4 regions of the Cellulosimicrobium sp. SL-1 genome follow, and region 2 is predicted to be linked to each of the others. Evidence: predicted binding sites of a transcription regulator. Region 2 holds the regulator's gene; each other region holds the start of a gene.
The links. Region 2 encodes HrcA, which represses chaperone genes, less so after heat shock. Its sites were predicted from a motif close to TTNGCACTCGNNNNNNNCGAGTGCNAA; they were not measured.

Region 1 (7,169 bases), on a different contig from region 2:
ACCGACGCCGCGACGGACCCCGCAGCAGCCGGGACCGGGGACGGCGGGCCCGGGTCCGACGACCAGACCGCCGCCGGGACCACCGAGCCGTCGGGCGAGGCCTCCGCCGAGACCGACGGCGACGGCACCGAGAGCGGCGCGCGCCCCTGCGTGCGCTGCGGCGGCCGGGTCGCCGAGGACGGGTACTGCACCGAGTGCGGCGAGCCCGCGGCGTCGGAGCGCGACCACTGGGCCGAGCGGCCCGCGAGCTGGGTCGCCGGCGTGTGCGACCGAGGTGTGCGGCACTCGCGCAACGAGGACGCGATGGCCCTGGCGGCGAGCCCGTCCGCGACCGCCGAGCGGGCGTTCGCGGCGCTCGTCGTGTGCGACGGCGTGTCCTCCGCCCCCGACTCCGACGTCGCGAGCCTCGCCGCGGCGCGCGCCGCGCGCGACGTGCTCGCGGCGCGCGGCCCCGACGGTCCCGACCCCGTGACCGGCGAGGCCTCGGCGCGCATGGGCGCGTGGTCCGCGCTCCTCGGCGACGCGTCGCGCGCCGCGCAGGACGCGATCCTCGCGACCGTCGGCACGATGGCCGACCGCGAGAACCCGCCGTCGTGCACGTTCGTCGCGGCCGTCGTCGACGGGCCGCTCGTCGTGGCGGGCTGGGTGGGCGACTCGCGCGCCTACTGGATCCCGGACGAGGGCGACGCGCACCAGCTCAGCGTGGACGACTCGTGGGCGCAGGAGATGATCGCGCAGGGCGTGCCGCGCGCCCAGGCGGAGACGTCGCCGCAGGCGCACGCCATCACGCGCTGGCTCGGCCCCGACGCCCCCGACCCGGTGGCCCGCACGGCCGCGACCCTGCCCGACCGCGACGGCTGGCTGCTCGTGTGCTCGGACGGCCTGTGGAACTACTGCTCCCCCGCGGCCGACCTGGCGGCCCTCGTGCGCAGCACGCAGGACCGCGTCGGCGACGACCCGCAGGTGCTCGCGGGCGCGCTCGTCGACTGGGCGAACGCCCAGGGCGGCCGGGACAACATCACGGCGACGCTCGCCCGGTTCTCCCGGGCGTCGTCCGCGACCCCGCCGCCGCCCCCGGCGGACCCCGCCACCGCCTGACGCGCACCGCGCGTCGGGCCCCGACGACCCGATAGCCTGCACGAACACCCGCACCACCGAAGGAGCCCCCATGGCCGAGTTCGCCGCCGAGGTCTACCAGAACGAGTTCCTGTCCGAGGGCGCGACGGACGTCCACGCGATCGTCACCGTGACGTGCCGCGGCGCCGGGAGCGCGGGGAGCGCCGGCGGCGCGGGCGGGGTGGCCGAGATCATCATGGTCGACACGTCGGGGTCGATGTCGGGGCGCAACATCGAGGCCGCGAAGCACGCGGCCCAGGTCGCGGTCGACCAGATCCTCGACGGCACGTGGTTCGCGATCGTCGGCGGCAGCCACGTCGCGAACCGTGCGTTCCCCTACCCGAACGCCCGCATGGCCATGGTGCAGATGGAGCCGGGCGCGCGCGCCGAGGCGAAGCGCGCGATCTCGATGCTCACGCCCGGCGGCGGCACGGCGATGAGCACGTGGCTGCGCCTCGCGGACCAGCTCTTCGCGACGGTGCCGCAGGCGACGCAGCGGCACGCGATCCTGCTCACCGACGGCAAGAACGAGTCCGAGCCCCGCGCCAATCTCTCGGCCGCGGTGCGGGACGTCACGGGCCACTTCCAGTGCGACGCGCGCGGCGTCGGCTCGCGCTGGCAGGTCGACGAGCTGCGCGAGATCTCCACCGCGCTGCTCGGCACGGTGGACCTCATCGCGGACCCGAACGAGATCGCCGCCGACTTCGAGAAGCTCATGCAGGCGTCCATGGCGCGCGGCGTCGCCTCGGCCGACCTGCGCGTGTGGGCCCCGCAGGGCTCGCAGGTGCTGTTCGTGCGCCAGGTCGCCCCGACCGTCGAGGACCTCACGCACCGCCGGGCCGAGGTCAACCCGCTCACGGGCGCGTACCCGACCGGGTCGTGGGGCGACGAGTCGCGCGACTACCACGTCGCGGTGCGCGTGGCCTCGAAGCCCGTCGGCTCCGAGCAGCTCGCGGCGCGCGTCCAGCTCGCCGTGAACGGCGAGGTCGTGTCCTCGGGCCTGGTCAAGGCGAAGTGGTCCGACGACGAGTCGCTCACCACGCGCATCAACCCCGAGGTCGCGCACTACACCGGCCAGACCGAGCTCGCCGCGGCGATCCAGGAGGGCCTCGCGGCCAAGGCGTCGGGCGACGAGGCGACGGCGACCGTCAAGCTCGGCCGCGCCGTCCAGCTCGCGCAGCAGACGGGGAACGAGGAGGCGACGTCGCGCCTGCGCAAGGTCGTCGAGATCGACGACGAGGAGCACGGCACCGTGCGGCTCAAGCGCAACACCTCGACGCTCGACGAGATGGCGCTCGACACCGCCTCGACGAAGACGACGCGGGTGCGTCGGTGAGCGCCGTCGTCTGCCCCAACGGGCACCCCTCGGAGTCGACCGACTACTGCGACGTGTGCGGCGAGCCCATCGCCGCGGCGTCGGCACCCGCGACGCCCGCAGCGGGCGCGGCGTCTCCTGCTCCGGGCGGGGCCTCCGCACCGGCGCAGGCCCTCGAGTGCCCGAACTGCGGCTCGCCCGCTCCTGCCGGCGCGCTGTTCTGCGAGAACTGCGGCTACGACTTCACCACCGGCGCCCTGCCCGACCCGGTGGAGCCTGCGTCGGCGCTCTCGCTCGACCCGCCGTCGCGCCCCACGCCGGCCACCCCGGCCGCACCCGCCGCTGCCCCGGCCGCACCGGAGGCGGGCCTCGCGTCGGGCGTGACGCCGCCCCCGCTCCCGGCTCCGGCCGCGTCCCCCGCGTCCGCGGCCACCCCGCCGCCGGGCGCCTCCGCGCCGCTCGAGGCTCCGGCGCCGACGCCGGCCACCGGGACGGGCACGGGCGAGCAGCCCGCCGGTGCGCCCGCGGACCCGGCCGGTCCCGCGCCGTCGGGCGCGCACCTGCCGACGCCGCCCGTGCCCGGGCCGGACCAGTGGGTCGTCGAGATCTGGATCGACCCGGACTGGTACGCGGCCCAGCAGCCCGAGGACCCCATGCCGTCGGCGGGCCTGCCGGGGCTGGTCGTGCTGCGCGAGCGCAGCGTGCTCGTGGGGCGCCCGTCGGTCTCGCGCGGCATCCACCCGCAGGTCGACTGCGGCGCGGACACCGGGGTCTCGCGACGGCACTGCCAGCTCAGCACGGACGGGCAGCGCTGGTGGGTCGAGGACCTGCAGTCCTCGAACGGCACCTACGTGAGCCCCGCGGGCGAACCGCTCCCGACGGACCCGATCCCCGCCGGCCAGCGACGCGAGCTGGCCGACGGGGACCGCGTGTACCTCGGGGCGTGGACGCGCCTCGTCGTCCGCAAGGCGCTCCCGGGCGAGGCGTGAGCCGGGCTCAGCCCTCGGACGTCTGAGGCTCGGCCTCGGCCGTGATCTGGGTCGCCGCGCCGCCCGCGCGGTGCGCGACCTCGATCCGGCGGGGCCGGGCCTCCTCGGCCACCGGGATCGTCAGCGTCAGCACGCCGTCCTCGTACGACGCCGTGATCTTGTCGAGCGCCAGGCCGCGCCCCACCGTGAGCTGGCGCGCGTACGTGCCGGACGGCCGCTCCCGGGCGAGCCACTGGACGTCCGGGTCGGTCCGCGGGCTGCGCTCGGCGCGGATGGTCAGCGTGCGGTCCTCGACGGACACGTCGATCGTGCCCGGGTCGACGCCCGGGAGGTCCATCGTCAGCACGTAGTGGTCCCCGGCGCGGAACAGGTCGAGCGGCATGCCGCCCGAGGCCGCCGAGGCGGCGGTCGCGCGGGCGCCGGACGCGAGCTGGCCGACCAGACGGTCCATCGCGTCGAAGGTGCTCGTGAAGGGGTCGGTCATCGCAGCCACACCTCTCACCTCCTCGTCGCACGGTCCCGGACGGTCCGGGACCGGTCGGTGCTCCCGCGAGGCAGGCACCCCGCGGGCGGCTACAGCTCCTGTTTTAGCACTCTCCCCCCGAGAGTGCCAAGAGGTGCGACGAGCCGTGTCGACCGGCCGGGCAGGCCGCGTTGTGCGGCTCCCACACCGACCCCGCACCCGCGCCCCGGCGCGGTTGGAGGATCCCTCCAACGCCTTGTGCGATCCGTGCACGGCGGGCCGCGGAGGTGGTCGCGAGCGCCGTCGCCCGAGGGCCGCCGTCCCGGCCAGAGTGGACACGCCCGACCACCGACACCAGGGAGCCCGCGATGACCGACGCCCGCACGGAGACGCCCGCCGCCACCCCGTCCGCCACGGCGCCCACCGCCCCGGACGCGCCGCGCGGCGCACCGCGGGACGTGCCCGACCGTCGCCGCGGCCGGTTCGCGCTCGACGCCGGCGACGCCGCGCGGGTCGCGACGTTCGCCGCGCTCCTGGCCGCGCTCGGCCTGCCCGGCTCGATCGCGCTGTTCGGCAACGCGGTGCCCGTGACGCTCCAGACGCTCGGCGTCATGCTCGCGGGGGCGATCCTCGGCGCGTGGCGCGGCTCGCTCGCCGTCGCGACCTTCCTCGCGCTCGCCGCGGCAGGGCTCCCCGTCCTCGCGGGCGGGCGCGGCGGGCTCGGGGCGTTCGTCGGGCCGTCCGCGGGCTACCTCGTCGGGTTCCTCGCCGGCGCGGCCGTCGTCGGCCTGCTCGTCGACCGGCTCCGGCGCGTCACGTTCGCGCCCGTGCTCGTCGCGTGCCTCGTCGGCGGGATCGCGGTCGTCTACGCCGTCGGCATCCCCGTGCAGGCGCTCGTCACGGGCGTGCCGCTGCCCACGACCGCGCAGCTCTCGCTCGCGTTCCTTCCCGGCGACCTGCTCAAGGCGCTCGCTGCCGCCGCGATCACGGTGGGCGTCGTGCGGGCCTACCCCGCGGCCCGTCCGGTCGGGCGCACCGGCCGCGTCGACCGTGCCGCGGCCGACCGCCGCCCCGCCTCCTGAACACCTGCGAGAGTGTCCGCGTGCCCGTCGCCCACCAGGTCCTGACGCATGCCGCCGACCCGGCGGTGCGCGACCGTCCCGCCCTGCGCACGCCCGAGCGGTCGCGCACCTACGCCGCGCTCGCCGCGGACGTGCGCGCGGGCGCGACGCACCTGCGCGCGTCGGGTACGCGACCGGGCGACCTCGTCGCCGTGTCGCTGCCGGACCCGCTCGACCTGCTCACGGCGATGCTGGCCGTCGACCACCTGGGCGCGACGCCGCTCGTGTGCGACGCCGCCTGGCCGCGCGCCCACCGCGCCGAGGTGCTGCGCACGCTCGCGCCGCGCACGTTCGTCGAGGTGCCGCTGCCGCGCGGGACCGGCACCGCTGACGGCGCAGAGCCCGCGCCGCCGCACGTCCCCGGCCCCGACGACCTCGCGTGGGCCGGGTTCTCGTCGGGGAGCACCGGCCGCCCGCGCGCGGTCGTGCGCACGCGCGCGTCGTGGGCGGGGTCGTTCGACGCGGTCACCCGTCTCCTCGGGCTGCGACCCACCGACGCGGTCCTCGTCCCCGGCCCGCTCGCGTCGTCGCTGTACTGCTTCGCCGCCGTGCACACGCTCGCCGTCGGGGCGTGCGCCGTCCTCACCCGCACGCCGGCCGCGACGACGGCGGCGCTCGCGACGAGCGACGTCGTGCACCTCGTGCCGCAGGTCCTCGACGACGTGCTCGACGCCGTCGCCGCGGGCGCGCCCTCGCGGCTGCGGCACGCGGTCGTCGGCGGGGCGTCGCTCGCGCCCGGGGCGCGGGAGCGGGCGCGGGGCCTCGGCGTCGACCTGCTCGCGTACTACGGCGCCGTCGAGCTGTCGTTCGTCGCCTACGACCCCGACGGGTCGGGGCTGCGCGCGTTCCCCGGCGTGGACCTGGCGGTCCGCCCCCTGCCGTCGGCGAGCGTCGGCGAGGTGTGGGTGCGCTCGCCGTGGGTGTCGCGCGGCTACCTCGCGCGCGCCACGGGACCGCTGCGGCGCGACGGCGCGTGGCACACCGTCGGGGACCTCGCCGACCCGGGGCCGGAGCCGCTCGTGCTGCGCGGCCGGGGCGACGGCGCGATCCTCTCGGGCGGGTCGACGGTCGTGCCCGAGGACGTCGAGGTCGTGCTGCGGGCCGTGCCCGGGGTGCGCGACGTCGTCGTGCTCGGCACGGCGCACCGCCGCCTCGGGGCGGTCGTGACGGCCGTCGTGGAGTGCGACGACCGGTCGGGGCTGCGCGCGCACCTCGAGCGGGTCGCCCGCGCGGCGCTCGCGCCGGCCCAGCGACCGCGGCGCTGGTACGGCACGCGCGCGCTGCCGAGGACGCCGTCGGGCAAGCCCGCGCGCGGCGCGGTGAGCGAGGCCCTCGGCGGGACGGACCTCGCGCGGTCGGGCCTGGAGCCGCTGCGGTGACCCGGCACCCGAGCACGTTGACGCGTGGCACGACGGACGCGACGCCCGTGGTGGTCGCCGCGCGCCGCACGTGGGTCGGCACCGCGGGCCACGGGCACCGGGCGCTCACCGAGGTGGACCTCGCGGCCGCGGCGCTGCGCGCGACCCTCGACGACGCGCAGGCGCACGGCGTCGACGGTGACGTCGCGGACGTCGTGCTCGGGTGCTGCACGGGCCCCGGCGGGGACGTCGCGCGCGTCGCGGCGCTCGCCGCGGGAGCGGGCGTCGGCGTGCCCGGCCTCACGGTCGACCGGCAGTGCGCGTCCGGCCTCGCGGCCGTGCTCGTCGCGGCGCAGCAGGTCCGCGCGGACGAGGCGACGCTCGTCCTCGCGGGCGGCACCGAGAGCGCGACGCGCTCCCCCGCGCGGGCCCACCGCACGCCGTGGGGGGACGTCCCGTACGCGCGCGCGGCGTTCACGCCCGTGCCGTGGGCCGACCCGGGGATGGGCGCGGCGGCCGACGAGCTCGCCCGACGACGCGGCGTGACCCGCGAGCGCCAGGAGGCGTACGCGGTGCGCAGCCACGCGCGCGCCCGCGCGGCGCACGACGCCGGGCGGTTCGCCGCGGAGACCGTGCGCGTCGGCCCGCCGGGCCGTGCCCTGGAGCGCGACGAGCGCGCGCGCCGCCTCGACCCGGCCGTCGTCGCACGGCTCTCCCCCGCGTTCACCCCCGGCGGGACCGTCACGGCGGCGACGTCGAGCCCGGTGAGCGACGGCGCCGCGGTCGTCGCGGTGGTTCCCGAGGCGG
Region 2 (7,169 bases):
ACTGGGCCCGTACCGACGCCGACCGCTGCCGCCACAACCTCGCGTACTGGCGCGGCGACGACTGGTGGGGGATCGGGCCCGGTGCGCACTCCTACGTCGCGGCGACCGGCGCCGCGCCTGCAGGGGCGTCGCCCGAGGACGCCCGCGTCGGCGTGCGGTGGTGGAACGTCAAGCACCCGCGCCGGTACGCGGCGCTGCTCGAGGCGGGCACGAGCCCCGCGGCGGGGCGCGAGCTCCTCACGCGCACGGAGGGCCGGCTCGAGCAGGCGATGCTCGGCGTGCGGCTGCGCGAGGGTCTCGACCTCGCGGTCCTCTCCCCGGCGGGACGCCACGCCGTCGCCGGGCTCGTCGCGAACGGGCTGCTCGACGGCCGCGCAGCGGTCGCCGGTCGTGCCGTGCTCACCCTGCGGGGGCGGCTGCTCGCGGACACGGTCGTCCGGACGATCACGGACGAGTGACGTCGGCCCGGGTCCACCGCGACCCGGGCGCGCCCCGCGGGGACGAGGCCCCTCGGCGGCACCATCCTGCCCGCCGCCGTGCGACGGCCGCGGTGCTCGCCGCGCGGTCCGGGCCGGGAACCGCCAAGGTGGACCCAGCACGTCGACGGAGCGTGCAGCCCGCAGCACGTGACGACGAGGAACGAGGTGCACGATGACCGACCCCACGAACCCGGGCGGCGAGCCGCCCCGCGACGACGAGCACACCCCCGCCGACGGCGCGGGCGGCCCGCGACCGGACGCCACGCCACCGTCCGGTCCCGGACCCGACCGGCCCGACGCCGCCCCGTCCGGCGGCGACGTCCCGCCCGCCTCGCCGTACGGCCCGGGCGGGGGAGCGCCGCACGACCCGGCCGCACCGCCGTCGGGCCCGCCCGCGTACGGGGCACCGGGTGCCTACGGCGCGCCGACCGGTGCGCCGGACGGCGCGGCCGGGGGACCGGCGACGCCCCCGCCGGGCGCGTACCCGCCCCCGTCCGGTGCGTACCCGCCGCCCGCCGGCGGATACCCGCCCCCCGCCGGGGGGTACCCGCCGCCGCCCGGGTCGTACCCGGGCGCCGCCGGAGGGTACGGGGGCCAGCCCGGCTACTCGGGCCCGGCGTTCGGCGTCGGCGACGCGATCTCCTACGGGTGGCGCCGCGTCACGTCGAACCTGGGGCCGTGGATCCTCGTCGCGCTGATCTTCCTCGCCGTCAACATCGCGTGGAGCTGGATCACGGGCGGGTTCGACCAGTTCCAGGACCAGTTCGACTACTCGGACACGAACTTCGCGGCCCTCGGCGGCCTCACCTTCACGAGCGTGCTGCTCGGGATCGTCGGCACCGCCATCGGCTACCTCATCACCGCGTTCTTCACGCGCGGCGCGCTCGACGAGGTGGACGGGCGTCGACCCGACGTCGCCGCGTTCTTCCGCATCGGCAACGTGCTCAACGTGCTGCTCGCCGCCCTCATCGTCGGCGTCCTGTCCGGCATCGGGCTCGTCCTGTGCGTCCTGCCCGGGCTCGCGATGCTGCTGTTCTCGGCGTTCGTGTACTACGTCGCGCTCGACCAGGGCGTCGACGCGATCACGGCGATCCGCACGAGCTTCTCGCTCGTCGCGAAGAACTTCGGGCAGGTGTTCCTGCTCCTGCTCGCCCTCGTCGGGATCAACATCCTCGGCGCGATCCCGTGCGGTCTCGGGCTCTTCGTGACGATCCCGCTGAGCTACGTCGCCGTCGGCTACGCCTACCGCCGTCTCACGGGCGGCGTGCCGGCCGCCTGAGACCCGGCCGACGCTGTCGCCGCGCCCCGGTACCGCCCGTCGGTACCGGGGCGCGGTGCGTCTCGCGCGCGGTACCTCACGCGCGGGGTGCGTCCCGCGCGCCCGCGACCGGTCAGGGCGCGGTGACGAAGTCGATGAGCTCCTCGACGCGCCCGAGCAGCGACGGCTCCAGGTCGGCGTACGTGCGCACCGTGCCGAGGATGCGCTGCCACGCGCGGCCGACGTCCTCCGCGCTCTCCGCCGGCCAGCCGAGCTCGCGCAGGATCCCGCGCTTCCACTCGGTGCCGCGCTCGATCACGGGCCACCGCTCGAGGCCGATCCGGGCCGGCTTCACCGCCTGCCAGACGTCGACGTACGGGTGCCCGAGCACGAGCACCGTGCCCGCGGGCGAGCGCCGCAGCGCCTCGTCGGCGATCCGCCGCTCCTTGCTGCCGGGCACGAGGTGGTCCACGAGCACGCCCACGCGCCGCTGCGGCGTCGGGCCGAAGTCGGCGAGCGCCGCCGCGAGGTCGTCGACGCCGTGCAGCGGCTCGACGACGACCCCCTCCACGCGCAGGTCGTCGCCCCACACCTTCTCGACGAGCTCGGCGTCGTGCTTGCCCTCGACCCAGATGCGGCTCCCGCGCGCGACGCGCGCCCGCTGCCCGACGACGGCCCGCGAGCCCGAGGCCGTGCGCGTCGGCGCGGCGGGGGCGCGGGAGGTGACGGGCGGGGTGAGCTCGACGGGCGCGCCGTCCACCCAGAAGCCCGGACCGAGCGGGAACGTGCGGGTCCGGCCCGCGCGGTCCTCGAGCACGACGACGTGCATGCCGCCCGACTTCTCGACCCGGACGACGGCCCCGACCCACCCGGTCTGCACCTCCTCGACGACGAGGCCGCGCTCCGCGGGCTGCGGGCGCGACACGGGCCGCGCGCGGTGGTGGGTGGGGGCGGGCGTGCCGCCGAGGACGTCGGAGCCGTAGCGGTCGAAGGACACGGCGTCACCCTAGGCCAGCGTCCGCCGCTCACCACCGAGATCGCCCCGTGCGTCGCGGGATCGGCCTCCCGCGGGGAGGTCCCGGGCGCCCGGCCCGGCCGCGCACGGCGGCTCCCGGCGCGCGCGCCCCCGGGGCGGGGTGGTACCACGGACCGATGAGCCAGCAGCGCGCGGAGCCGGACCCGAACCGCTGGCGCGTGCTGCCGGTCTGCCTCGCGGTGGGCTTCATCACGACTCTCGACGTGTCGATCGTCAACGTGGCCCTGCCGTCGATCGAGTCGTCGCTCGACGCGGGCCCGACCCAGCTCCAGCTCGTCGTCGCCGGCTACACGCTCGCGTTCGGGCTCGCGCTGGTGCCCGCCGGGCGCCTGGGCGACGCAGGCGCACGACGCCCGCTCTTCATCGCGGGCCTCCTGGGCTTCGCGCTCATGAGCCTCGCGTCCGGGCTCGCGCCGACCGACACGTGGCTCGGCGTCGCGCGCCTGCTCCAGGGCGTGAGCGCGGGCGTCCTCAACCCGCAGGTCGTCGGCCTCATCCAGCAGCAGTTCCGCGGGTACGAGCGCGGGCGCGCGTTCGGCATGTTCGGCGCGACCATCGGCGTCTCGACGGCGCTCGGGCCCCTGCTGGGCGGGCTCATCATCGCCGCGGCGGGCCCGGAGACGGGGTGGCGGTGGGTGTTCCTCGTGAACATCCCCGTCGTCGCCGTGCTCCTGCCCTTCGCGTGGCGCCTCGTGCCCGGGCCACCGCGCACCGGCTCGGGCGCGGCGCGCGGGCCGCGCCGGCTCGACCTCGTCGGGCTGGGTCTGCTCGGCGCCGCGACCCTCGGCGTGATGATGCCGTTCGTCACGACGACGGGCCGCGGCGACGACGCGTCGCGCTGGTGGTGGCTCGTGCCGGCCGCGGCCGCCGTGGTGGCCGCCGTCGGGTGGGAGCGGCGCTACCAGCGGCGCACGGGCGAGGCCGTGCTCGACCCCCAGGTCGTGGGGCTCGGGTCCTTCCGCAACGGCGCGCTGCTCGGCCTCGCGTACTTCGCCGGGTTCACGGGCATCTTCCTCGTCGTCACGCTCTACCTCCAGGACGAGCTGGGGTACACGCCGCTCCAGGCGGGGCTCGTCGGCACGCCGTTCGCGGTCGCGTCGGGCGTGTCCGCGTGGTTCTCGGGCCGCTGGGTCGCGCGCTGGGGCCGCGAGCTCGTCGTGGGCGGCGTCGTGCTCGTGCTCGTCGGGGTGGTCGCGGCGGAGGTCGTCGTGCGCACGCTCGGGGACGACCCGGGCGCCGTCGGCCCGGCGCTCGCGGTCGCGCTGCTCGTCGCGGGCGCGGGCAGCGGCACGGTCATCGCGCCGAACCAGACGCTCACGCTGTCCGAGGTGCCGGTGAGCCGGGCCGGGGTGGCGGGCAGCATGCTGCAGCTCGGTCAGCGCATCGGGTCGGCCGTCGGGATCTCCGTGGTCCTGTCCGTCTACTACGGCGGGCTCGCGAGCGGCGACTCGGCCGCGGACGCGACCGGGCGCGCGCTCCTGGTGACGATCGGCCTCGTCGCGGTCGCGCTCGTCGTCGGCCTCCTCGACCTGCGTTCGCGACGAGCGGAGGACCGCCGGACGGGCCGCGCGGACGCGTAGGATTGGCACTCGGAGGTCGGGAGTGCCGACGCCCGCACGCCCGCCCGGGCGGCGACGGTGCGGCACGCGGGAGGTGGACGTGAGCGAGGAGCGCCGGCTCGAGGTGCTGCGGGCCATCGTCGAGGACTACGTCCTCACGCGCGAGCCCGTGGGGTCGCGCGTGCTCACCGAGCGCCACAGCCTCGGCGTCTCGCCCGCCACGATCCGCAACGACATGGCGGCTCTCGAAGACGCCGGGTACATCGCGCAGCCGCACACGTCCGCGGGCCGGATCCCGACGGACAAGGGCTACCGGCTCTTCGTGGACCGCCTCTCGGGCGTCAAGCCGCTGTCCGCGCCGGAGAAGCGCGCCATCGAGACCTTCCTGTCCGAGGGCGTGGACCTCGACGACGTCATCGCGCGCGCCGGGCGCCTTCTCGCCCAGCTCACCGGCCAGGTCGCCGTCGTGCAGTACCCCTCGCTGAGCCGGTCGGGCCTGCGCCACCTCGAGCTCGTGCCCGTCGGCGAGTCGCGCCTCCTGGTCGTCATCATCACGGACACGGGCCGCGTCGAGCAGCGCACGCTCGAGGTCGCGAGCCTGCCGGACGAGGGGACCCTCGTCGAGGTGCGCGCACGGCTCAACGCCGCGGCCGCGGGCAAGCGCCTCACGGACCTCGCGCCCGGTCTCGCCGCCGTGACCGAGAGCTTCCACCCCGACGACGCCCCGCTCGTCCGCGCGGTGGGCGACCTCGTCGCCCAGACGCTCGCGGAGGAGAGCGAGGAGCGCCTCGTCCTCGCGGGCACGGCCAACCTCGCGCGCGCGGGCATGCGGTTCGAGCACGCGCTGCGCCCCGTCCTCGAGGCGCTCGAGGAGCAGGTCGTCCTGCTCGGGCTGCTCACCGAGATGGCCGCCGAGTCGGGCGTGAGCGTCCGGATCGGTCGCGAGACCCAGCTCGAGGGCCTCGCGGAGACCTCCGTCGTGACGACCGGTTACGGTAACGACGGTGACACGGTCGCGCTCGTCGGCTCGATCGGGCCGACCCGCATGGACTACCCCGGCACCATCGCGGCGGTGCGCGCGGTCGCGCGCTACCTGTCACGGGTGCTCGGCACGTGAGCCCCGCGGTCTCCCCGCCCGCGGCGGGCCCGCTCGACGACCACCCCCGACCCCTCCCGACCGGCCGCGCGCCGGCCTCACGACCCGCACCAGCAGAGAGTGACGTGTGAGCGACTACTACGAGATCCTCGGCGTGGCCCGTGACGCCAGCCAGGACCAGATCAAGAAGGCGTACCGCAAGCTCGCGCGCGAGCTGCACCCGGACGTCGCGGGCGAGGAGGCGGGCGACCGCTTCAAGGACGTCGCGCGCGCCTACGAGGTGCTGTCCAACCCGGAGAAGCGCCAGCAGTACGACCTCGGCGTCGACCCCAGCGCCCCCGGCGGCGGGGGCGGCGGCCCCATGGGCGGCGGGTTCGGCTTCCAGGACATCTTCGAGACGTTCTTCGGCGGCGCCCAGGCGCAGCAGGGGCCGATCCCGCGCGCCCGCCGCGGCCAGGACGCGCTCGTGCGGCTCGACATCGACCTCTCCGAGGCGACGTTCGGCGCGCAGCGCGAGCTCCAGGTCGACACGGCGGTCGTGTGCGGCACGTGCGGCGGCACCTGCTGCCGCCCGGGCACCTCGCCCCGCACGTGCGAGGTGTGCCACGGCCGCGGCACGGTCCAGCGCGTCGCGCGCTCGTTCCTCGGCCAGGTCATGACGAGCGCGCCGTGCGCCGCGTGCCAGGGCTTCGGCACCGTCGTCCCGGAGCCGTGCGCGGAGTGCTCGGGCGAGGGCCGCGTGCGCAGCCGCCGCAGCATCACGGTCAACGTCCCGGCGGGCGTCGACACGGGGACGCGCATCAAGCTCACCGCGCAGGGCGAGGTCGGCCCGGCCGGCGGCCCCGCGGGCGACCTGTACGTCGAGATCCGCGAGCGCAACCACGACACGTTCGTGCGCCGCGGCGACGACCTGCACTGCACCCTCCAGGTGCCCATGACGGCGGCCGCCCTCGGCACCGTGCTCGAGCTGGAGACGCTCGACGGGCTCCAGGAGATCGACCTGCGCCCCGGCACGCAGCCGAACCAGATCGTCACGCTGAAGAACCTCGGCGTCGGGCACCTGCACGGCAGCGGGCGCGGCGACCTCAACGTCCACATCGAGGTCCAGGTGCCGACGGCCCTCGACCCCGAGCAGGAGCAGCTCCTGCGCTCGCTCGCCGCGCTGCGCGGCGAGGAGCGGCCCGAGCCCCGGCTCGCCGCCGCGCACCCGGGCGTGTTCTCGCGCCTGCGCGACAAGCTCTCCGGCCGCTGAGCGGGGCGCGGGCATGAGTGCTCCGGTGTTCCTCGCCGAGACGGGGACCGACGGCGTCGCGCCCGGCGACCGCTACGTGCTCGACGGCGCGGAGGGCCGGCACGCGGGCGTCGTGCAGCGGCGCGGCGCAGGGGAGCGCGTCGACGTCGTCGACGGCGACGGGCTCCGGCTGCGGTGCGTCGTCGAGCACGCCGAGTCGGGCCGCGTGACGCTCCTCGTGCAGGAGGTGGACCGCGAGCCGGCGCCGGACGTCGTCGTGACGCTCGTCCAGGCGCTCGCCAAGGGTGACCGCGACGAGATGGCGATCGAGGCGGCGACGGAGATCGGCGTCGACGTGGTCGTGCCGTGGCAGGCGGAGCGCTCCGTCGTCGTGTGGCGCGGCGAGCGCGCGGCGAAGTCCCGCGCGCGGTGGCTCGCGACCGTCCGCACGGCGACCAAGCAGGCCCGGCGGGCGCGACTGCCCCGCGTCGAGGTCGCGCTCGACTCGCG
Region 3 (7,169 bases), on a different contig from region 2:
AGGACCGGCTCGTCGACGCCCGGCCCGAGCACCGACGCGATCGCCTCGCGCGCCGCGAGGACCGCGTCGCCCGTGCCGAGCGGCGACTCCTGCTCCACGTAGACGACGTCCTCGCCGAGCAGCTCGCGCACGGTCGGGTCGTCGGGCGACACGACCACGACGATGCGGCCCGCGTCGACGACGCGGCGGACGTTCGCGACCGCCAGCTCGACGACCGTCGCGCCGCCCAAGGGCCGCGACAGGAGCTCGCGCGACGCGTCGTCGTGGCCCGCGGCCAGCACGACGGCGGCACGACCGGTCCTCGGGTGGGCGCTCCCTCGTGGGGCGGTCTCGGTGGGGTTCGCGGTCGTCGCGGTCATGGCGTCCTCACTGTCGGCACCTCTGTCGGACGGCGACCCATTTGTCAGGAGTCCGAACTACTGGCTCCCTCCGATCATAGGCACCACGGACGCGTCCGCGGAACCCGCTCCGGGACTCCGGGGCCGAAGGTCACCCGCGCGGCGTCGGCGCGGACGCGCGCGCCGGGTGACAATAGGGACATGAGTGGCCCGGTCCAGCCATACCCCCTGCACGGAAGCATCGAAGCCGAGGACGCGAAGGAGATCCTCCGCAAGGCCATCCGCACGCATCGCCAGGCGCGGTCCGAGCGGCTCCGCAAGGAAGCGGACGCCGCCATCGCCGACGTCGTCGAGACCATCCCCGAGGTCGCCGCCGCCACGTGCGTCGCGACCTACGCCGCGCGCCCGGGTGAACCCGGCACGTCGGCGATGCTCGAGCGCCTCGCCGCGCGCGGCGTCCGCCTGCTGCTCCCCGTGCTCGGCGCGGGGCTCCAGCGGGACTGGGCCGTCTACGACGGCCCCGCCGACCTGCAGGTCCGGGCGCCCGGGCGGCCGCCCGAGCCCGGCACCCCGACCCTGGGTCCGGAGGCGATCGCCGAGGCCGACGTCGTCGTCGCGCCCGCGCTCGCCGTCGACTCGCGCGGCGTCCGGCTCGGCCAGGGCGGCGGGTGGTACGACCGCGCGCTCGAGCACGTGCGTCCCGGCACCAAGGTCGTGGCCGTCGTGTTCCCGGAGGAGGTCTACGACGCGAGCGACCGACCGCTGCCGGTCGAGCCGCACGACCGCACGGTCGACGCCGTCGCGACGCCCCTCGGCTGGCGCTGGCTGCCGTAGCAGGCTGCGCCGTCCGCCACCGCGCCGTCCGCCACCGCGCCCGCGCACGGGGGCGGACGCGCCGGCGGCTCCGCTACGGCACGAGGGTGAGCTCGTCCTTGCTCGCCTCGGCGACCGCCTCGGTGGAGAACGGCCACACGTACGTCTCGCCGCGGGACCACGTCTTCAGCTGGTCCGCGTAGTGCTTCGACGCCGGGTGCCCGGAGGTGCCCGTGACGGTCACCCACGTCGAGCGGTCGAGGTCGCCGAGGTCGACGACCATGCGCATCGACGGCCCGGCCGTCACGTCGAACGACCCGGACGCGGCGTCCCACGCGGTCGCGTTGACGATCGACGAGCCACCCGGCATGCCGACCGGGGTGGGGTTGACGTAGTCCCGCACCGGTCCCGGGATCGACTCGCCGCCCAGCACGGGGTGCTCGAGAGCGAGCACGTGGATCTTGCCCCACGCCCAGTCCGACGGCTGCTTGCTCTGCTCGACGGTGAGGTCGAGGCGCGCGGAGACGAGCGCCTGCGTGAGCACCTCGTCGCGCGTCTCGACCACGCTGACCGTCTGGCGGTCGTCCCAGAACGGGTCGGTCGGGTTCTCCAGGAGGTTCTGCACGACGGCGAGCCAGCGGCTGCCGCCACCCGGACGCGCCGACTCGGGCAGGTCGTCCCAGAAGGTGAGCTGGAGCAGGTTCCGCCACACGGCAGCGAAGTACGCCGCCGCGGCGGAGTCGGTGTCGGTCCGGTAGTCCCAGTCCGCGAGGAGCTGCTGGCCCTCGGCCGCGAAGTCGTCGTCGATCTCCTGCTCGAGCAGGGGCTGCACGAGCACCTCGGCGTACGGGCTGCGGTCGTCGACCTGGACCTCGTTCATCGTGTCGACGTCCACGGTGCGCCCGGCCGAGATCTCGGCCTCCAGGAGCTCGCGGATGCGCTGCGAGCGGTAGCCGTAGTCCCAGTCGGTCGTGAGGAACGGCGCGACGCCGTCCGGCAGCACGGCCTGGTTGGCGGCGACGATGAAGCCCTCGGCCGGGTCCACGACGCGCGGCATTTGCTCGCTGGGGACGTAGCCCTGCCAGTCGTAGCGCTCGTCGGACCCGTCGCGCGGCCACGTGCCGTCGGAGGGCACCTCGGCGTCGGGGACCGCCTGGCGCACGGGGATCTTCCCCGGCGCCTGGTAGCCGATGTGGCCGTCCGCGGTCGCGAAGACGATGTTCTGGGCCGGCACCTCGAAGAGTGCGGCGGCCGCCTGCATGTCCTCGGCGTCCTGCGCGAGGTTGAACGCGAAGACGGCGTCGGCGGTGCGGCCCGGCTCGAGCGCGGTCCACTGGAGCGCGACGGCGTACTCCCCCAGCCGCGTGTCCAGCGCGGGCGTGTCGACGGCCGCGTCCGTCGCCGGGATCGCCTCGGAGACGATCGGCCCGTGGAGCGTCGAGCGGACCTCGATCTCGATGTCGTCGCCCCCGGCGACGCGCAGCGTCTCGGTGCGGGTCTCCAGCGGGACCCACTCGTCGCCGCGCAGGTAGGTGTCGTCGCGCACGCGCTCGACGAAGAAGTCGGTGACGTCGGCGCCCATGTTCGTCAGGCCCCAGGCGAGCTGGGCGTTGTGCCCGATGACCACGCCGGGGAAGCCGGCGAACGAGAAGCCCGCGACGTCGAACCCGCACGCCGGGGAGACCTCGTTGCAGTGGAGCCCCACCTGCGCCCAGATGCCGGGCGCCCCGAGGGCGAGGTGCGGGTCGTTCGCGAGGATCGGCTTGCCCGACGCCGTGTGCTCGCCGGAGACGACCCACGAGTTCGAGCCGGTGCCCTCGCCGCGCCCGATGAGCACGGGGACGGCGCCGAGCGCGCGGTCCGCTGCCTGGAGCGCGGCCTGGAGGTGGTCCGAGCCGTACTCGGCGCGGGCCTGCGGGCCCAGCTCGAGCGCGACCTCCTGCGGGTTCTCGAGCTCGCCGGGGTCGAGGATCGGCGCGTTGAGCCCGGACGGGTAGGCAGGGAACAGCTCCGCGACGCGCGCCGTGTCCTGGAGCGTGCCGTAGGCCAGCGCGCGGTCGAGCTCGTCGTCGTAGTTGCCGCGCAGGTCCCAGGCCATCGCCTTGAGCCACGCGAGCGAGTCGACCGGGTCCCAGGGCTCGGGCTCGGCGACGTCGACCTGCAGCCCGAGCACCGTGTACTCGAGCGCGATCTCCGACGGGCTGCGGTCCTCCAGGTAGGCGTTGACGCCCTCCGCGTACGCCTGGAGGTACGCCTTGGTCTCGGGAGAGACGACGTCCCACTCCTCCTCCGCGACCTGGCGCCAGCCGAACGTGCGCGTCACGGTGTCGGCGGCGATCGCGTCCGGGTTGTCGCCGACGAGCTCGGCGAGCCGCCCCGACGTGACGTGCCGGCGGTAGTCCATCTCGAAGAAGCGGTCCTGCGCCTGGACGTAGCCCTGGGCGCGGAAGAGGTCCTCGGGGGTGTCGGCGTAGATCTGCGGCACGCCCTGGGCGTCGCGCAGCACGGTCACCTCGCTGCCGAGGCCGGGCACGGAGATCTCGCCGGACGCCTGCGGGAGCGGGCGCCGGACGGTGACCACGACGAACGCGGCACCCGCGACGAGCGCGACGACGAGCAGCGCCGCCACGCCGATCAGGACGCGCCGGCGCACGGACCGGCGACGGCGCCGCGGCGGGGCCGCGGCCTCGCCCGGGGTCGCGGGGTCGGCACCGGTGGCGGGGTCACCGGCGGGGGCCTCGGCGGGTTCGTGCGCAGACACGGATGCGAGACTACCCCGGCCCTGCCCGGGCGCCGGTCCGCGTATGATTAGCACTCGGAAGTTTCGAGTGCCAGGCGGTGTTGACACCGTCGACCAGGCCGAGACCGTCCCGATCCCGACCCGCCGGTGGCCGCCTCGACGGCCGTCTCGTGAACGAGGAGAACCCGTGCCCACCTACGCCTACAGCTGCACCGCCTGCGGTCACGCCTTCGACATCCACCAGTCGTTCAGCGACGACGCCCTCACGGTGTGCCCCGAGTGCTCGGGCCGCCTGCGCAAGGTGTTCTCCTCCGTGGGCGTGACGTTCAAGGGCTCCGGCTTCTACCGCACGGACTCGCGGTCCGGCGGGAAGACGTCGACGGCGCCCGCCGCCTCGACGTCCAGCGCGTCGTCGTCCTCGTCGTCGTCGGCGGGGTCGCCCTCGTCGTCGGGCGGCACGGGCTCGGGCGGCGCGTCGAGCAGCTCTGCCGCGTCGTCCTGACCTGACGCGGCGCCACCGGGTCGCTCGCCCCTGACGCGCCCGGGCTCCGGCGTCGGCGCCGCACCGGTGCGCGGCCGACCACAGCGGGCCGGTCGGCTCACGGTGGGCGGGCCGCGCGCCGCGTCGTCCACAGACCGCCGCGCACCGCGGCCACCGGCTCGCCGCGCGCGGCTACGGTCGCGCCATGCCTCGCTCCTCCCGCCCGCCCGGCCCGTCAGCCCACCCCGGCCGCGCCGCCGCCCGGCGGCGGCTGCTGCACACCCTGTGGTGGCGGTCCCGGTTCGTGGTCGCGGCGCTGTGCTGCGGGCTCGCGGCGTCGGTGGTCGTCGGCGCGCTGCGGCCGCCGCCCCCGCCGACGGCTCCCGCCGTCGTGACGGCCCGCGCCGTGCCGCCCGGCACCACGCTCGCGGCACCCGACGTGCGGGTGGACCACGTCCCGGCCTCCCTCCTGCCCGCCGGGGCGCCGGCCCGGCCCGACGACGTCGTCGGGCGCCGCGCGACCGTCGCCCTTCCGGAGGGCACCCTCCTCCAGGACGGCCTCGTCGCCGGAGGAGAGCTCACCGCCGGGGCGCCCGACGGGACCGTGGTCGCGCCCGTCCGGCTCGACCCGGGCGTCGCCGCGCTCCTCGGGCCGGGCGACCGCGTCGACCTGCTGGCCGCAGGCGACCCCGCCGTCGCCCCGGGGCCCACGGACTCCGAACAGACGGAGGCCGCTCCCCCGGTCGACCCGTACCTGGCCCGCGCCGCGGTCGTCGTGCCGGCGCCCGAGCCCGACGACGGCGGCGGCCTGCTCGGCACCGGTGGGTCGGGCTCCGACGTCGTGACGCTCGTCGCGGTACGCCCCGAGGAGGCCGTCCGGCTGGCGGCGCGGACCGGGCACGCCCCCGTCACAGCTGTCCTGGTCCCCTGACGACTCCGTGAGACCGCCGACCCGCCGGGCGAAGCCGTTGCCGCTCGCCGCGCCCGTTGGCAGGATCGCGCGTGCACGTGTCGTGGCGCCGCCGCCACGCGTGCCCGTCGACAGGAGAGGGAAGCAGCACATGAAGGGCGTGTTCCAAGGGTTCAAGGAGTTCGTGCTCCGTGGCAACGCGATCGACCTGGCGGTCGGTGTCGTCATCGGGGCCGCGTTCTCCGGGGTCGTCACGGCGATCGTCGAGGACTTCATCAACCCCCTCATCGGGGCGATCTTCGGCAAGCCCGACCTCACCGGCCTGTGGGACATCACGCTGCGCGCGGGAGACGCGGCGAAGAACATCCCGCCCTCCGTCATCTCCGTCGGCGGGGTCCTCAACGCGATCCTCCAGTTCCTCATCATCGCCGTCGCCCTCTACTTCGTCGTCGTCCTGCCGATGAACAAGCTGGCGGAGCGACGCAAGAAGGACGAGGAGCCCGAGCCCGAGGCACCGGCCGAGGACGTGCGCGTGCTCCAGGAGATCCGCGACCTCCTCGCCGCCCAGGCCGGGAGCGGCCCCGCCGCGGCGCCCGGCGGGACGCCGCCCGGCGGGACGACGCCCCCGCAGCACCTCTGACGCCGCTCAGCCGGTCGCCCGGCGAGCCGTCAGTGGCGCCCGTAGTGGGGCGGCACGTCGCCCAGCAGGCGGTCGTCGTTCTCGCCCGGAGCGCCGCGGCGGGGGGCTGACTCGTCGCCCCAGCCCTCGGCCCGCTCGTCGGCGCTCGTGCCGGGCACCACCGTGCTCTCGGTCCCCCGCCGCACGGCCCGCCGCGGACGCCGACGGCGCCCGGTCTCGGCCTCGGGCTCGGTCTCGGGCTCGGGCTCGGGCTCGGGCTCGGGCTCGGGCTCAGGCTCGGGACGGTCGCGCGCGTCGTCGGGCAGGTGCCGCGGGTCGGGGCTCGGGTCGGCGGTCGTGCTCACGCGTCCCATGGTCCCACCGGCGGGCTACAGGTCCTCGTCGCCGTGCTGCTCGTCGTCGTCGATCATCGGCACGACGACGATCCGGTCGCCCCCGCCCGTCTGCGCGACGCCGCCCGTCTCCGGGAGCCGCGCGTCGCGCACGGCCTGCACGACCCGCCGGATGCGCTCGGCCTCCTTGGCGGGGTCGAGGAACGCGGCGGCGGACCAGACCTGCGCGACCGTCCAGCCGATCCGCTCGAGCCGCTCGGCGACCTGCCGGTCGCGCACGCGGACGCTGCGCTCGGCGACGTAGGCCGCGTCGTCGGTGAGCACGGCGACGAGGAGCTCGCCGGGCAGGTCCGGGTGGCCGACGACGAGCGGGATGCGGTCGCCGTCGCCGATGCCGTAGTCGGTCTCGACGACGAGCCCCGCGCGCCAGAGCCGCTCGGCGAGGTCCAGGACGAGCCGGTCGGGGCTGCCGCCGAGGTCGACGCCGTTGCCCAGCGTGACCTGGTCGGCGGCGCCGCTGCGCTGCTCGGCCAGGTCGAGCACCTCGGCGAGCAGCCGGGCGCCCGCGCCGCGCAGGCGCTCGGGGTCGAGGTCGCCCGCCGTGAAGCACGAGACGACGTGGAGACGCCGGCGCGTCGCCCCGACGGCGTCGAGCAGCATGGCCTCGGCGCCCGGGGTGTTGAGGATGCCGAACCGGTGCAGCACGCGGCCGTGCGGCGTCTTCCCGAAGCCGACGGACAGCACGATCGTGTCGCGCACGAGCCCGGCGACGCCGGAGACGTCCGCGACGACGACCGGTTCCGCGCGGGCGCCGGAGAAGAACCCGGCGAGCGCCGGGTTCTGCCGGACCTCGACGAGGAGCGCGTCGCGGATGCGGTCGGCGTGCAGGGGCGTGACGGTGACGATCGCGAGGGA
Region 4 (7,169 bases), on a different contig from region 2:
ACCCCGCCCGGGACCTCCCAGCGGGCACGACGAAGGCCGCCGGCCGGGCGAACCCGGCCGACGGCCTTCGGTGTCCTACGACTCCCCGTGAGGGGAGGCAGGTCGGCTCAGAAGTCCATGCCGCCCATGCCACCGGTCGGGTCGCCCGCGGGGGCAGCCTTCTCCGGCTTGTCGGCCACGACGGCCTCGGTCGTGAGGAACAGCGCCGCGATGGAGGCGGCGTTCTGCAGCGCGGAGCGCGTGACCTTGACCGGGTCGTTCACGCCGGCGGCGAGGAGGTCCTCGTACACACCGGTCGCGGCGTTGAGGCCCTGGCCCGACGGGAGGTTGCGCACCTTCTCCGCCACGACGCCACCCTCGAGGCCCGCGTTGACCGCGATCTGCTTGAGCGGGGCGTCGATCGCGGCGCGCACGATCTGCGCACCGGTCGCCTCGTCACCCTCGAGCTCGAGCTTCTCGAACGCCACGGCACCGGCCTGGATGAGCGCGACGCCACCACCGGCGACGATGCCCTCCTCGACGGCAGCCTTCGCGTTGCGGACGGCGTCCTCGATGCGGTGCTTGCGCTCCTTGAGCTCGACCTCCGTCGCGGCACCCGCCTTGATGACGGCCACGCCGCCGGCGAGCTTCGCGAGGCGCTCCTGGAGCTTCTCGCGGTCGTAGTCGGAGTCCGACTTCTCGATCTCGCCACGGATCTGGTTGACGCGACCCTGGATCAGGTCGGCGTCGCCCGCGCCCTCGACGATCGTGGTCTCGTCCTTCGTGACGACGACCTTGCGCGCCTGGCCGAGCAGGTCCAGCGTCGCGTTCTCGAGCTTGAGGCCCACCGTCTCGGTGATGACCTGGCCGCCGGTGAGGATCGCGATGTCCTGGAGCATGGCCTTGCGGCGGTCGCCGAAGCCCGGGGCCTTGACGGCGACGGACTTGAACGTGCCACGGATCTTGTTGAGCACCAGGGTCGCGAGCGCCTCGCCCTCGACGTCCTCGGCGATGATGAGGAGCGAGCGGCCGGCCTTCATGACCTGGTCGAGGACCGGGAGCAGGTCCTTCACGTTCGAGATCTTGGACTCGACGATGAGGACGTACGGGTCCTCGAGCACGGCCTCCTGGCGCTCGGGGTCCGTCTCGAAGTAGCGCGCGAGGAAGCCCTTGTCGAAGCGCATGCCCTCGGTGAGCTCGAGCTCGAGGCCGAAGGTGTTCGACTCCTCGACCGTGATGACGCCCTCCTTGCCCACCTTGTCGAGGGCCTCGGCGATGAGCTCGCCGATCGCGGGGTCGCCGGCGGAGATGGCGGCCGTGGCGGCGATCTCCTCCTTGGTCTCGATGTCCTTCGCGGCGTTGAGCAGCTGCTCCGTCACCGCGTCGACGGCCTTCTCGATGCCGCGCTTGACGGCGATCGGGTTGGCGCCGGCCGCGACGACGCGCAGGCCCTCGCGCACGAGCGCCTGGGCGAGCACGGTCGCGGTGGTCGTGCCGTCACCCGCGACGTCGTCGGTCTTCTTGGCGACCTCCTTGACGAGCTCCGCACCGATCTTCTCGTACGGGTCCTCGAGCTCGATCTCCTTGGCGATGGAGACGCCGTCGTTCGTGATGGTCGGCGCGCCCCACTTCTTGTCGAGGACGACGTTGCGGCCCTTGGGGCCGAGGGTGACCTTGACGGTGTCGGCGAGCGTGTTGAGCCCGCGCTCCATGCTCCGACGAGCCTCCTCGTCGAAGGCGATGATCTTGGCCATGGGGAATGATCCTCCGCTGGTGGCGTATGGCGGTCGGCCGGCGCCCGCGACGGACGGCCCACGACGGCGGCGTTCATGTCACGCCGCCAGGGCGGGCCTCACCTGTCGACCTGGTGGGTTGCGCCGCAGCCGCCTGAGCGGCTGCCTGCGCTGGTCACTTCTGTCACTCTCGTGACGAGAGTGCTAACGCCATTATTGGCACTCGCACGGTGCGAGTGCAAGACAGCGGTCCGCCACGCCGCCGCGTATCGCGAGGGGCGAAACCGAGCGTCGCGAGACTCGCTCTAGGATGCGCGGTGTGATCCGCGCAACACCGTCGTGGCGCCCCCTCGCAGCCCTGGCCGGCTTCGTGCTGGTCCCTGCCCTCGGCCTGACCGCCGCGACCGCGGTCGCGGCGCCCTCGGGCGAGCACATCGACCTCTACCAGGACGGCGTCGCGGTGACGACCGGGCCCGACGGCGGCCCCGCGGTGCTGCGCCTCGCGCCCGGCGTCGGCGCGACGTACCTCGAGGGCAGCCGCGTGCTCGACCCGGCGTCGCTCGACCCCGGCGCGCTCGCCGCAGGCGTCGACCCCGCGGACGGCGAGGCGGACCGGCTCGCGCAGGTCGCCGGGGCGCGCCTCGACGCGACGGCGCTCCTCGACCCCGGTCTCGCCCACCAGACCGCCACCGCGTCGCGGGCCTGGCTCGCGTCCGGCGTCGTACCGGGGGCAGGCGGTCCGTTCGCCGCGCTCGGCGAGGCGGCCCTCCTCGACCTGCGCGCGCTGACGCTCGGCGACGGCGCCGCCCTCGCCGCGCCGTCGCCCAAGTGGCGCTACGTGTGGCCGCGCGACGCGTCGTTCACCGCGGCGGCGTTCGCGCGCACCGGTCACGTCGACGACGCGCGCGCCGTCCTCGGCTTCCTCGCCCGGGTCCAGGAGGACGACGGCTCGTTCCACGCTCGCTACCTCCCCGACGGGTCGGGCGTCCCCGACGACCGGGGCATCCAGTCCGACGGCGTCGGCTGGGTCCTGTGGGCCGCGGACGTCGTGCTGGAGGAGACGCCCGCGGCGGACCGCGCCGAGGTGGCCGCCGAGCTGCGCCCGCTGGTCGACGCCGCGACGGACCACGCGCTCGAGCTCGTCGACGGCGAGGACCCGCTGCCGCCGCCGTCGAGCGACTACTGGGAGGTCGAGCCCACGTCTCTCACCCTCGGGACCGCCGGTCCCCTGCTCGCCGGCCTGGAGGCCGCGGCGGACGTGTACGCGGCCGCGGGCGAGGCGCCGCGCGCGCACGAGGCGACCCTCGCTGCCGCCCGCCTGCGCATGGCGGTCGAGCGCTCGTTCGGGTCCCAGGGCTACCCGCGCCACGTCACCGGCGGCGCGCGCGACGCCTCGACGGCGTTCGTGCTGCCGCCCTTCCAGCCGGAGCCCCTCGCCGGCGCGGACGAGGCCTGGCGCACGTCCGTGCGCGAGATGCTGCGCCCGGCCGGCGGGCTCGCGCCGGGCGCGGGCTGGCGGGCCGACGGCATCTCGTGGACACCCCAGACCACGCTGTACGCGCTGGCCGCGGCGTCGTCGTCGGACCCCGAGGACCGCGCCGACGCCGAGGAGTGGCTCCGCTGGGTCGACGACCACCGCACCGCGTCCGGGGCCATCCCGGAGAAGGTCCTCGCCGACGGCTCGCCCGCCGCCGTCGCGCCGCTGTCGTGGAGCTCCGCGCTCGTCGTGCTCGCGCTCGTGGAGCTCGGCGCCCAGGGCACGCCGGGCGGCGCGGGCTGACGCTCCTCCTGGGCTCTCCCGGTCCGCTGCGCCGGCGCGCCGGGGCTACCGGGTGGTCGCGCCGCTCGTCGCGACGGGCCCCAGGTCGGGCGCGTCACGCACGTCGAACTCGCGCCGCAGCACCCGTTGCGCGGCGTACCAGCCCCCGAGGCCGTGCACGCCCGGCCCGGGCGGCGTGGACGCCGAGCACAGGTAGACGCCCTCCAGCCCGACGGCGTAGGGGTCGAACCGGGGCGTGGGCCGCGCGACCATCTGCCACATGCTCACGGCGCCGCCCGCGATGTCGCCGCCCACGTAGCTCTCGTCGTGCGCCGCCATCTCCGCCGCGGGCACGCAGCGCGACGCCACGACGACGTCCCGGAAGCCCGGCGCGAACCGCTCGACCTGCGCGACGACGTCCTCCGTCACGTCACGCGTCGACCCGGCGGGCACGTGCGCGTAGGTCCACAGCGGGCGCAGCCCGCTCGCCCCTCGCCCGGGGTCGACGACGGTCGGGTCGCTCACCAGCACCACGGGCCGGGCAGCGTGGCGACCGGCCGCGACGTCGGCCTCGCTGCGCGCCATCTCGGCGCGCGTCCCGCCGAGGTGCACGGTCCCCGCGCGCCCCACCTCCGGGTCGGCCCAGGGCACGGGCCCGGAGAGCACGAGGTCGACCTTCGCGGCCGCGTCGCCGTGCCGGAACCGGCGCAGCGCATCCTCCGCACGCCGCGGGAGCCGGTCCGCGAACACGTCCGCGACGACGCGCGGCGTCGTGTCGAACACGTAGGCGCGGGCCCGCGGCAGGTCGGCGAGCGAACCGACCCGGTGGCCCGTGACGACGTCGCCCCCGTGGGCACGCAGGTCGTCCTCGAGCGCGGCGACGATCGCGCCGGAGCCGCCACGCGGCAGCGGCCAGCCGCCCGGCGCGTGGCCGAGCGACGCCAGCAGCACCGCCGTCCCGGCCGCGGCGAGCGACGGGAGGCGCGAGATGGCGTGCGCCGCGACGCCCGTGAGGAGCGCGCCGGCCTCGTCGGTGCGGAAGCGCCGCGTCCACGCGGGGCTCCCCTGCTCCAGCACCGCCGCGCCGAACCGGGCCGTCACACCGGCGCCGCTCGGCGTGAGCACGCGCCCCGGCACCGAGCGCTTGTCACCGAGAGCGACCGCGACGACGTCGCGCCACCCCTCGGCGAGCGGGCCGAGCAAGGCGCGCCAGGCGGCGCCGTCGACCCCGAGCCGCTCGACCGTGCGCTCGAGGTCGTGATAGGCCACGCCCGCACGACCCCCGTCGAGGGGGTGGGCGTACGAGACCTCCGGCGCGAGCAGCTCCACGCCGCGCGCGCCGAGGTCGAACGCCTCGAAGAACGGCGAGGCCCACGCCATCGGGTGCACCGCCGAGCAGACGTCGTGCACGACGCCGTCGGCCAGCCCGAGGTCGAGCGTGCGGGCCCCGCCGCCCGACGTCGGCTGCGCCTCCAGCACGCGCACGGAGAGACCGGCGCGCGCGAGGGTCACGGCGGCGGCCAGGCCGTTGGGGCCCGAACCGACGACGACGGCGTCGAGGTCCTCCGTCACGCGACCCTCGGAACCGGGATCAGAGCGGCCGCACCTGCTCGGCCTGCGGGCCCTTGCTGCCCTGGCCGAGCTCGAACTCGACCTCCTGGCCCTCGTCGAGCGTGCGGTAGCCGTCCGTCTGGATCGCGCTGAAGTGCACGAAGAGGTCCTGTCCACCCGCTGCGGGCGTGATGAACCCGTAGCCCTTCTCGGCGTTGAACCACTTCACGGTCCCCTGAGCCATGTACGTCTCCTCGTGCATCGTCGCCCGCGAGGCGACCGCCGCCCCGTGGTAGCCCGAGCCTAGCCCGCAGGCGGCGTGCACGGAAGGTCGAACGGCAGGTCGCGATTCTCGGGCTCCGGGCCGAACGAGCAGGTCACGCGGGTGCAGCGTCAGGTCGTGGCGCCACGGCCGGGGCGGCCCGGGGTCCGGGTCAGCCGACCGGCGCCAGCTCGGACTTGATGATCACCGCGACGTCGCCCTCGCGCAGGCTGTCGACCTGGACGACGTTCTCCGCGGGGATGCCCAGCGTCGCGGCGACCGCGGCGGCGGTGTCGCTCCGCTCGGGCACGTACCAGACCGTGGTGACGTCGACCGGCGCCGGCCCGTTCGTGTAGTCCGTGGCGACGGTGTTGCTGAAGCCCTGCGCGTCGAGGGCATCCTTGCCCTTGGCCGCCTCGCCGCCGATGCCGCTGTCGTTCAGCACGCGGACGTAGGCGCTCGGGTCGGCCGCCGCCATGAGCGTCGCGAGGTCCGGGGTCTCGGGCGTCTCCTCGGTCGCGGGCGGCTCCTCCGCAGCCGGGGGCTCCTCGGTCGCGGGCGGCTCCTCCGCCGCGGGCGGCTCCTCGGCCTCCGCGGGCGGCGGCTCCGTGGACTGCGCCTGCGGCGGGTCCTCCGTGGCACCGTTGTCGGACAGCAGCGCGACGCCCCCGTACGCGAGGCCGGCGAAGACGACGGCGACCAGCAGGAACGGCCACGTCTTGCTCCACCCGCTGCGCGGCGTGCGGTGCACCCCCACGGGCGCACCCTGCGGCGCGGGCGCGTCGAACTCGTCGGGCGCGTAGGGGTAGCGGCTCTTCGTCACGGCGACAGGGTAGCCCGGTCGGGGCTCTCGGCTAAACGCCCTGTTCGCCCGGACTTCACGCGCACCCGGTCGTCCCGGGTCAGAGGCCCTCGAGCCGACGCGCCGTGCGCGCCCGCTGCCGGGTGGAGCGCATCCGCCGCAGCCGCTTGACGAGCATGGGGTCGTGCGCGAGCGCGGCCGGGGAGTCGATGAGCGCGTTGAGCACCTGGTAGTAGCGCGTCGCGGACATGTCGAACAGCTCGCGCACCGCCTGCTCCTTGGCGCCCGAGTACTTCCACCACTGCCGCTCGAACGCCAGGATCTCCTGGTCCCGCTCGCTCAGGCCCGACGCCGGCGCCTCCGAGGTGGTCGGGTCGCCGACCGCGTCGGGTCCGTCGAGCACGTACGCCGCCTCGCTCATCGTTCCCTCCCTGCACTCTCTCGTCACCGGACCTGCGCACTCCCGCGCGCGGCCGCCTCTCAGCCTACGCACGAACCACACCCGTGTCATTCGTCCTCGCCGCACGCTGCGGACGTGCCGAGGACGCCGGTTAGGCTCGGGGCCGTGGAGAGCGCACCCGCCCAGCCCGTCGCCGTCGACCCGGTCGCGACCGCCTCGACGGCCGACCCCCGCCCGGCCCTCGCGAGCATCATGGCGCCCGACTGGGCCGAGGCCCTCGCACCCGTCGAGCCGCAGCTGCACGCGCTCGGCGACTTCCTGCGCGCCGAGGTGGCGGCCGGACGGGAGTACCTCCCCGCGCCGTCGGCCATCCTCAACGCGTTCTCGCGCCCCCTGGCCGAGGTGCGGGTGCTCGTCGTCGGGCAGGACCCGTACCCCACGCCCGGGCACCCGATGGGGCTGTCGTTCTCCGTGCAGCCGCACGTGCGCCCCGTGCCCCGCTCGCTCCAGAACATCTTCGCCGAGCTCGCGGACGACGTCGGCGCCCCGACGCCCGCGAACGGCGACCTGTCCGCGTGGAGCGACCAGGGCGTCATGCTCCTCAACAGGGTGCTCACGGTCCGGCCGGGCGAGCCCGGGTCCCACCGCGGCCAGGGCTGGGAGGCCGTCACCGAGGCGGCGAT

Region 1: the regulator HrcA is predicted to act here: its motif matches at 4,008-4,034, upstream of GWJ10_RS02425 (Hsp20/alpha crystallin family protein).
Region 3: the regulator HrcA is predicted to act here: its motif matches at 3,960-3,986, upstream of GWJ10_RS13885 (FmdB family zinc ribbon protein).
Region 4: the regulator HrcA is predicted to act here: its motif matches at 1,929-1,955, upstream of groL (chaperonin GroEL).

The regions. Positions count from the first base shown of each region.
Region 1 covers NZ_JAACJC010000001.1:517,664-524,832, reverse strand. The annotation lists gene GWJ10_RS02440 (PP2C family serine/threonine-protein phosphatase) at 1-1,098, shown strand, start outside; gene GWJ10_RS02435 (VWA domain-containing protein) at 1,169-2,452, shown strand; gene GWJ10_RS02430 (FHA domain-containing protein) at 2,449-3,420, shown strand; gene GWJ10_RS02425 (Hsp20/alpha crystallin family protein) at 3,428-3,904, opposite strand; gene GWJ10_RS02420 (biotin transporter BioY) at 4,252-4,965, shown strand; gene GWJ10_RS02415 (class I adenylate-forming enzyme family protein) at 4,986-6,383, shown strand; gene GWJ10_RS02410 (thiolase family protein) at 6,401-7,169, shown strand, end outside.
Region 2 covers NZ_JAACJC010000005.1:146,820-153,988, reverse strand. The annotation lists gene hemW (radical SAM family heme chaperone HemW) at 1-458, shown strand, start outside; gene GWJ10_RS09175 (hypothetical protein) at 652-1,758, shown strand; gene GWJ10_RS09170 (DUF3097 domain-containing protein) at 1,871-2,734, opposite strand; gene GWJ10_RS09165 (MFS transporter) at 2,890-4,353, shown strand; gene hrcA (heat-inducible transcriptional repressor HrcA) at 4,433-5,449, shown strand; gene dnaJ (molecular chaperone DnaJ) at 5,556-6,680, shown strand; gene GWJ10_RS09150 (16S rRNA (uracil(1498)-N(3))-methyltransferase) at 6,694-7,169, shown strand, end outside.
Region 3 covers NZ_JAACJC010000008.1:139,861-147,029, reverse strand. The annotation lists gene GWJ10_RS13900 (NTP transferase domain-containing protein) at 1-359, opposite strand, end outside; gene GWJ10_RS13895 (5-formyltetrahydrofolate cyclo-ligase) at 540-1,172, shown strand; gene GWJ10_RS13890 (penicillin acylase family protein) at 1,246-3,804, opposite strand; gene GWJ10_RS13885 (FmdB family zinc ribbon protein) at 4,079-4,393, shown strand; gene GWJ10_RS13880 (SAF domain-containing protein) at 4,578-5,303, shown strand; gene mscL (large conductance mechanosensitive channel protein MscL) at 5,434-5,922, shown strand; gene GWJ10_RS19620 (hypothetical protein) at 5,952-6,266, opposite strand; gene GWJ10_RS13865 (hypothetical protein) at 6,291-7,169, opposite strand, start outside.
Region 4 covers NZ_JAACJC010000008.1:63,327-70,495, reverse strand. The annotation lists gene groL (chaperonin GroEL) at 108-1,733, opposite strand; gene GWJ10_RS13545 (glycoside hydrolase family 15) at 2,023-3,492, shown strand; gene GWJ10_RS13540 (NAD(P)/FAD-dependent oxidoreductase) at 3,538-5,043, opposite strand; gene GWJ10_RS13535 (cold-shock protein) at 5,063-5,266, opposite strand; gene GWJ10_RS13530 (LytR C-terminal domain-containing protein) at 5,457-6,107, opposite strand; gene GWJ10_RS13525 (DUF3263 domain-containing protein) at 6,187-6,507, opposite strand; gene GWJ10_RS13520 (uracil-DNA glycosylase) at 6,736-7,169, shown strand, end outside.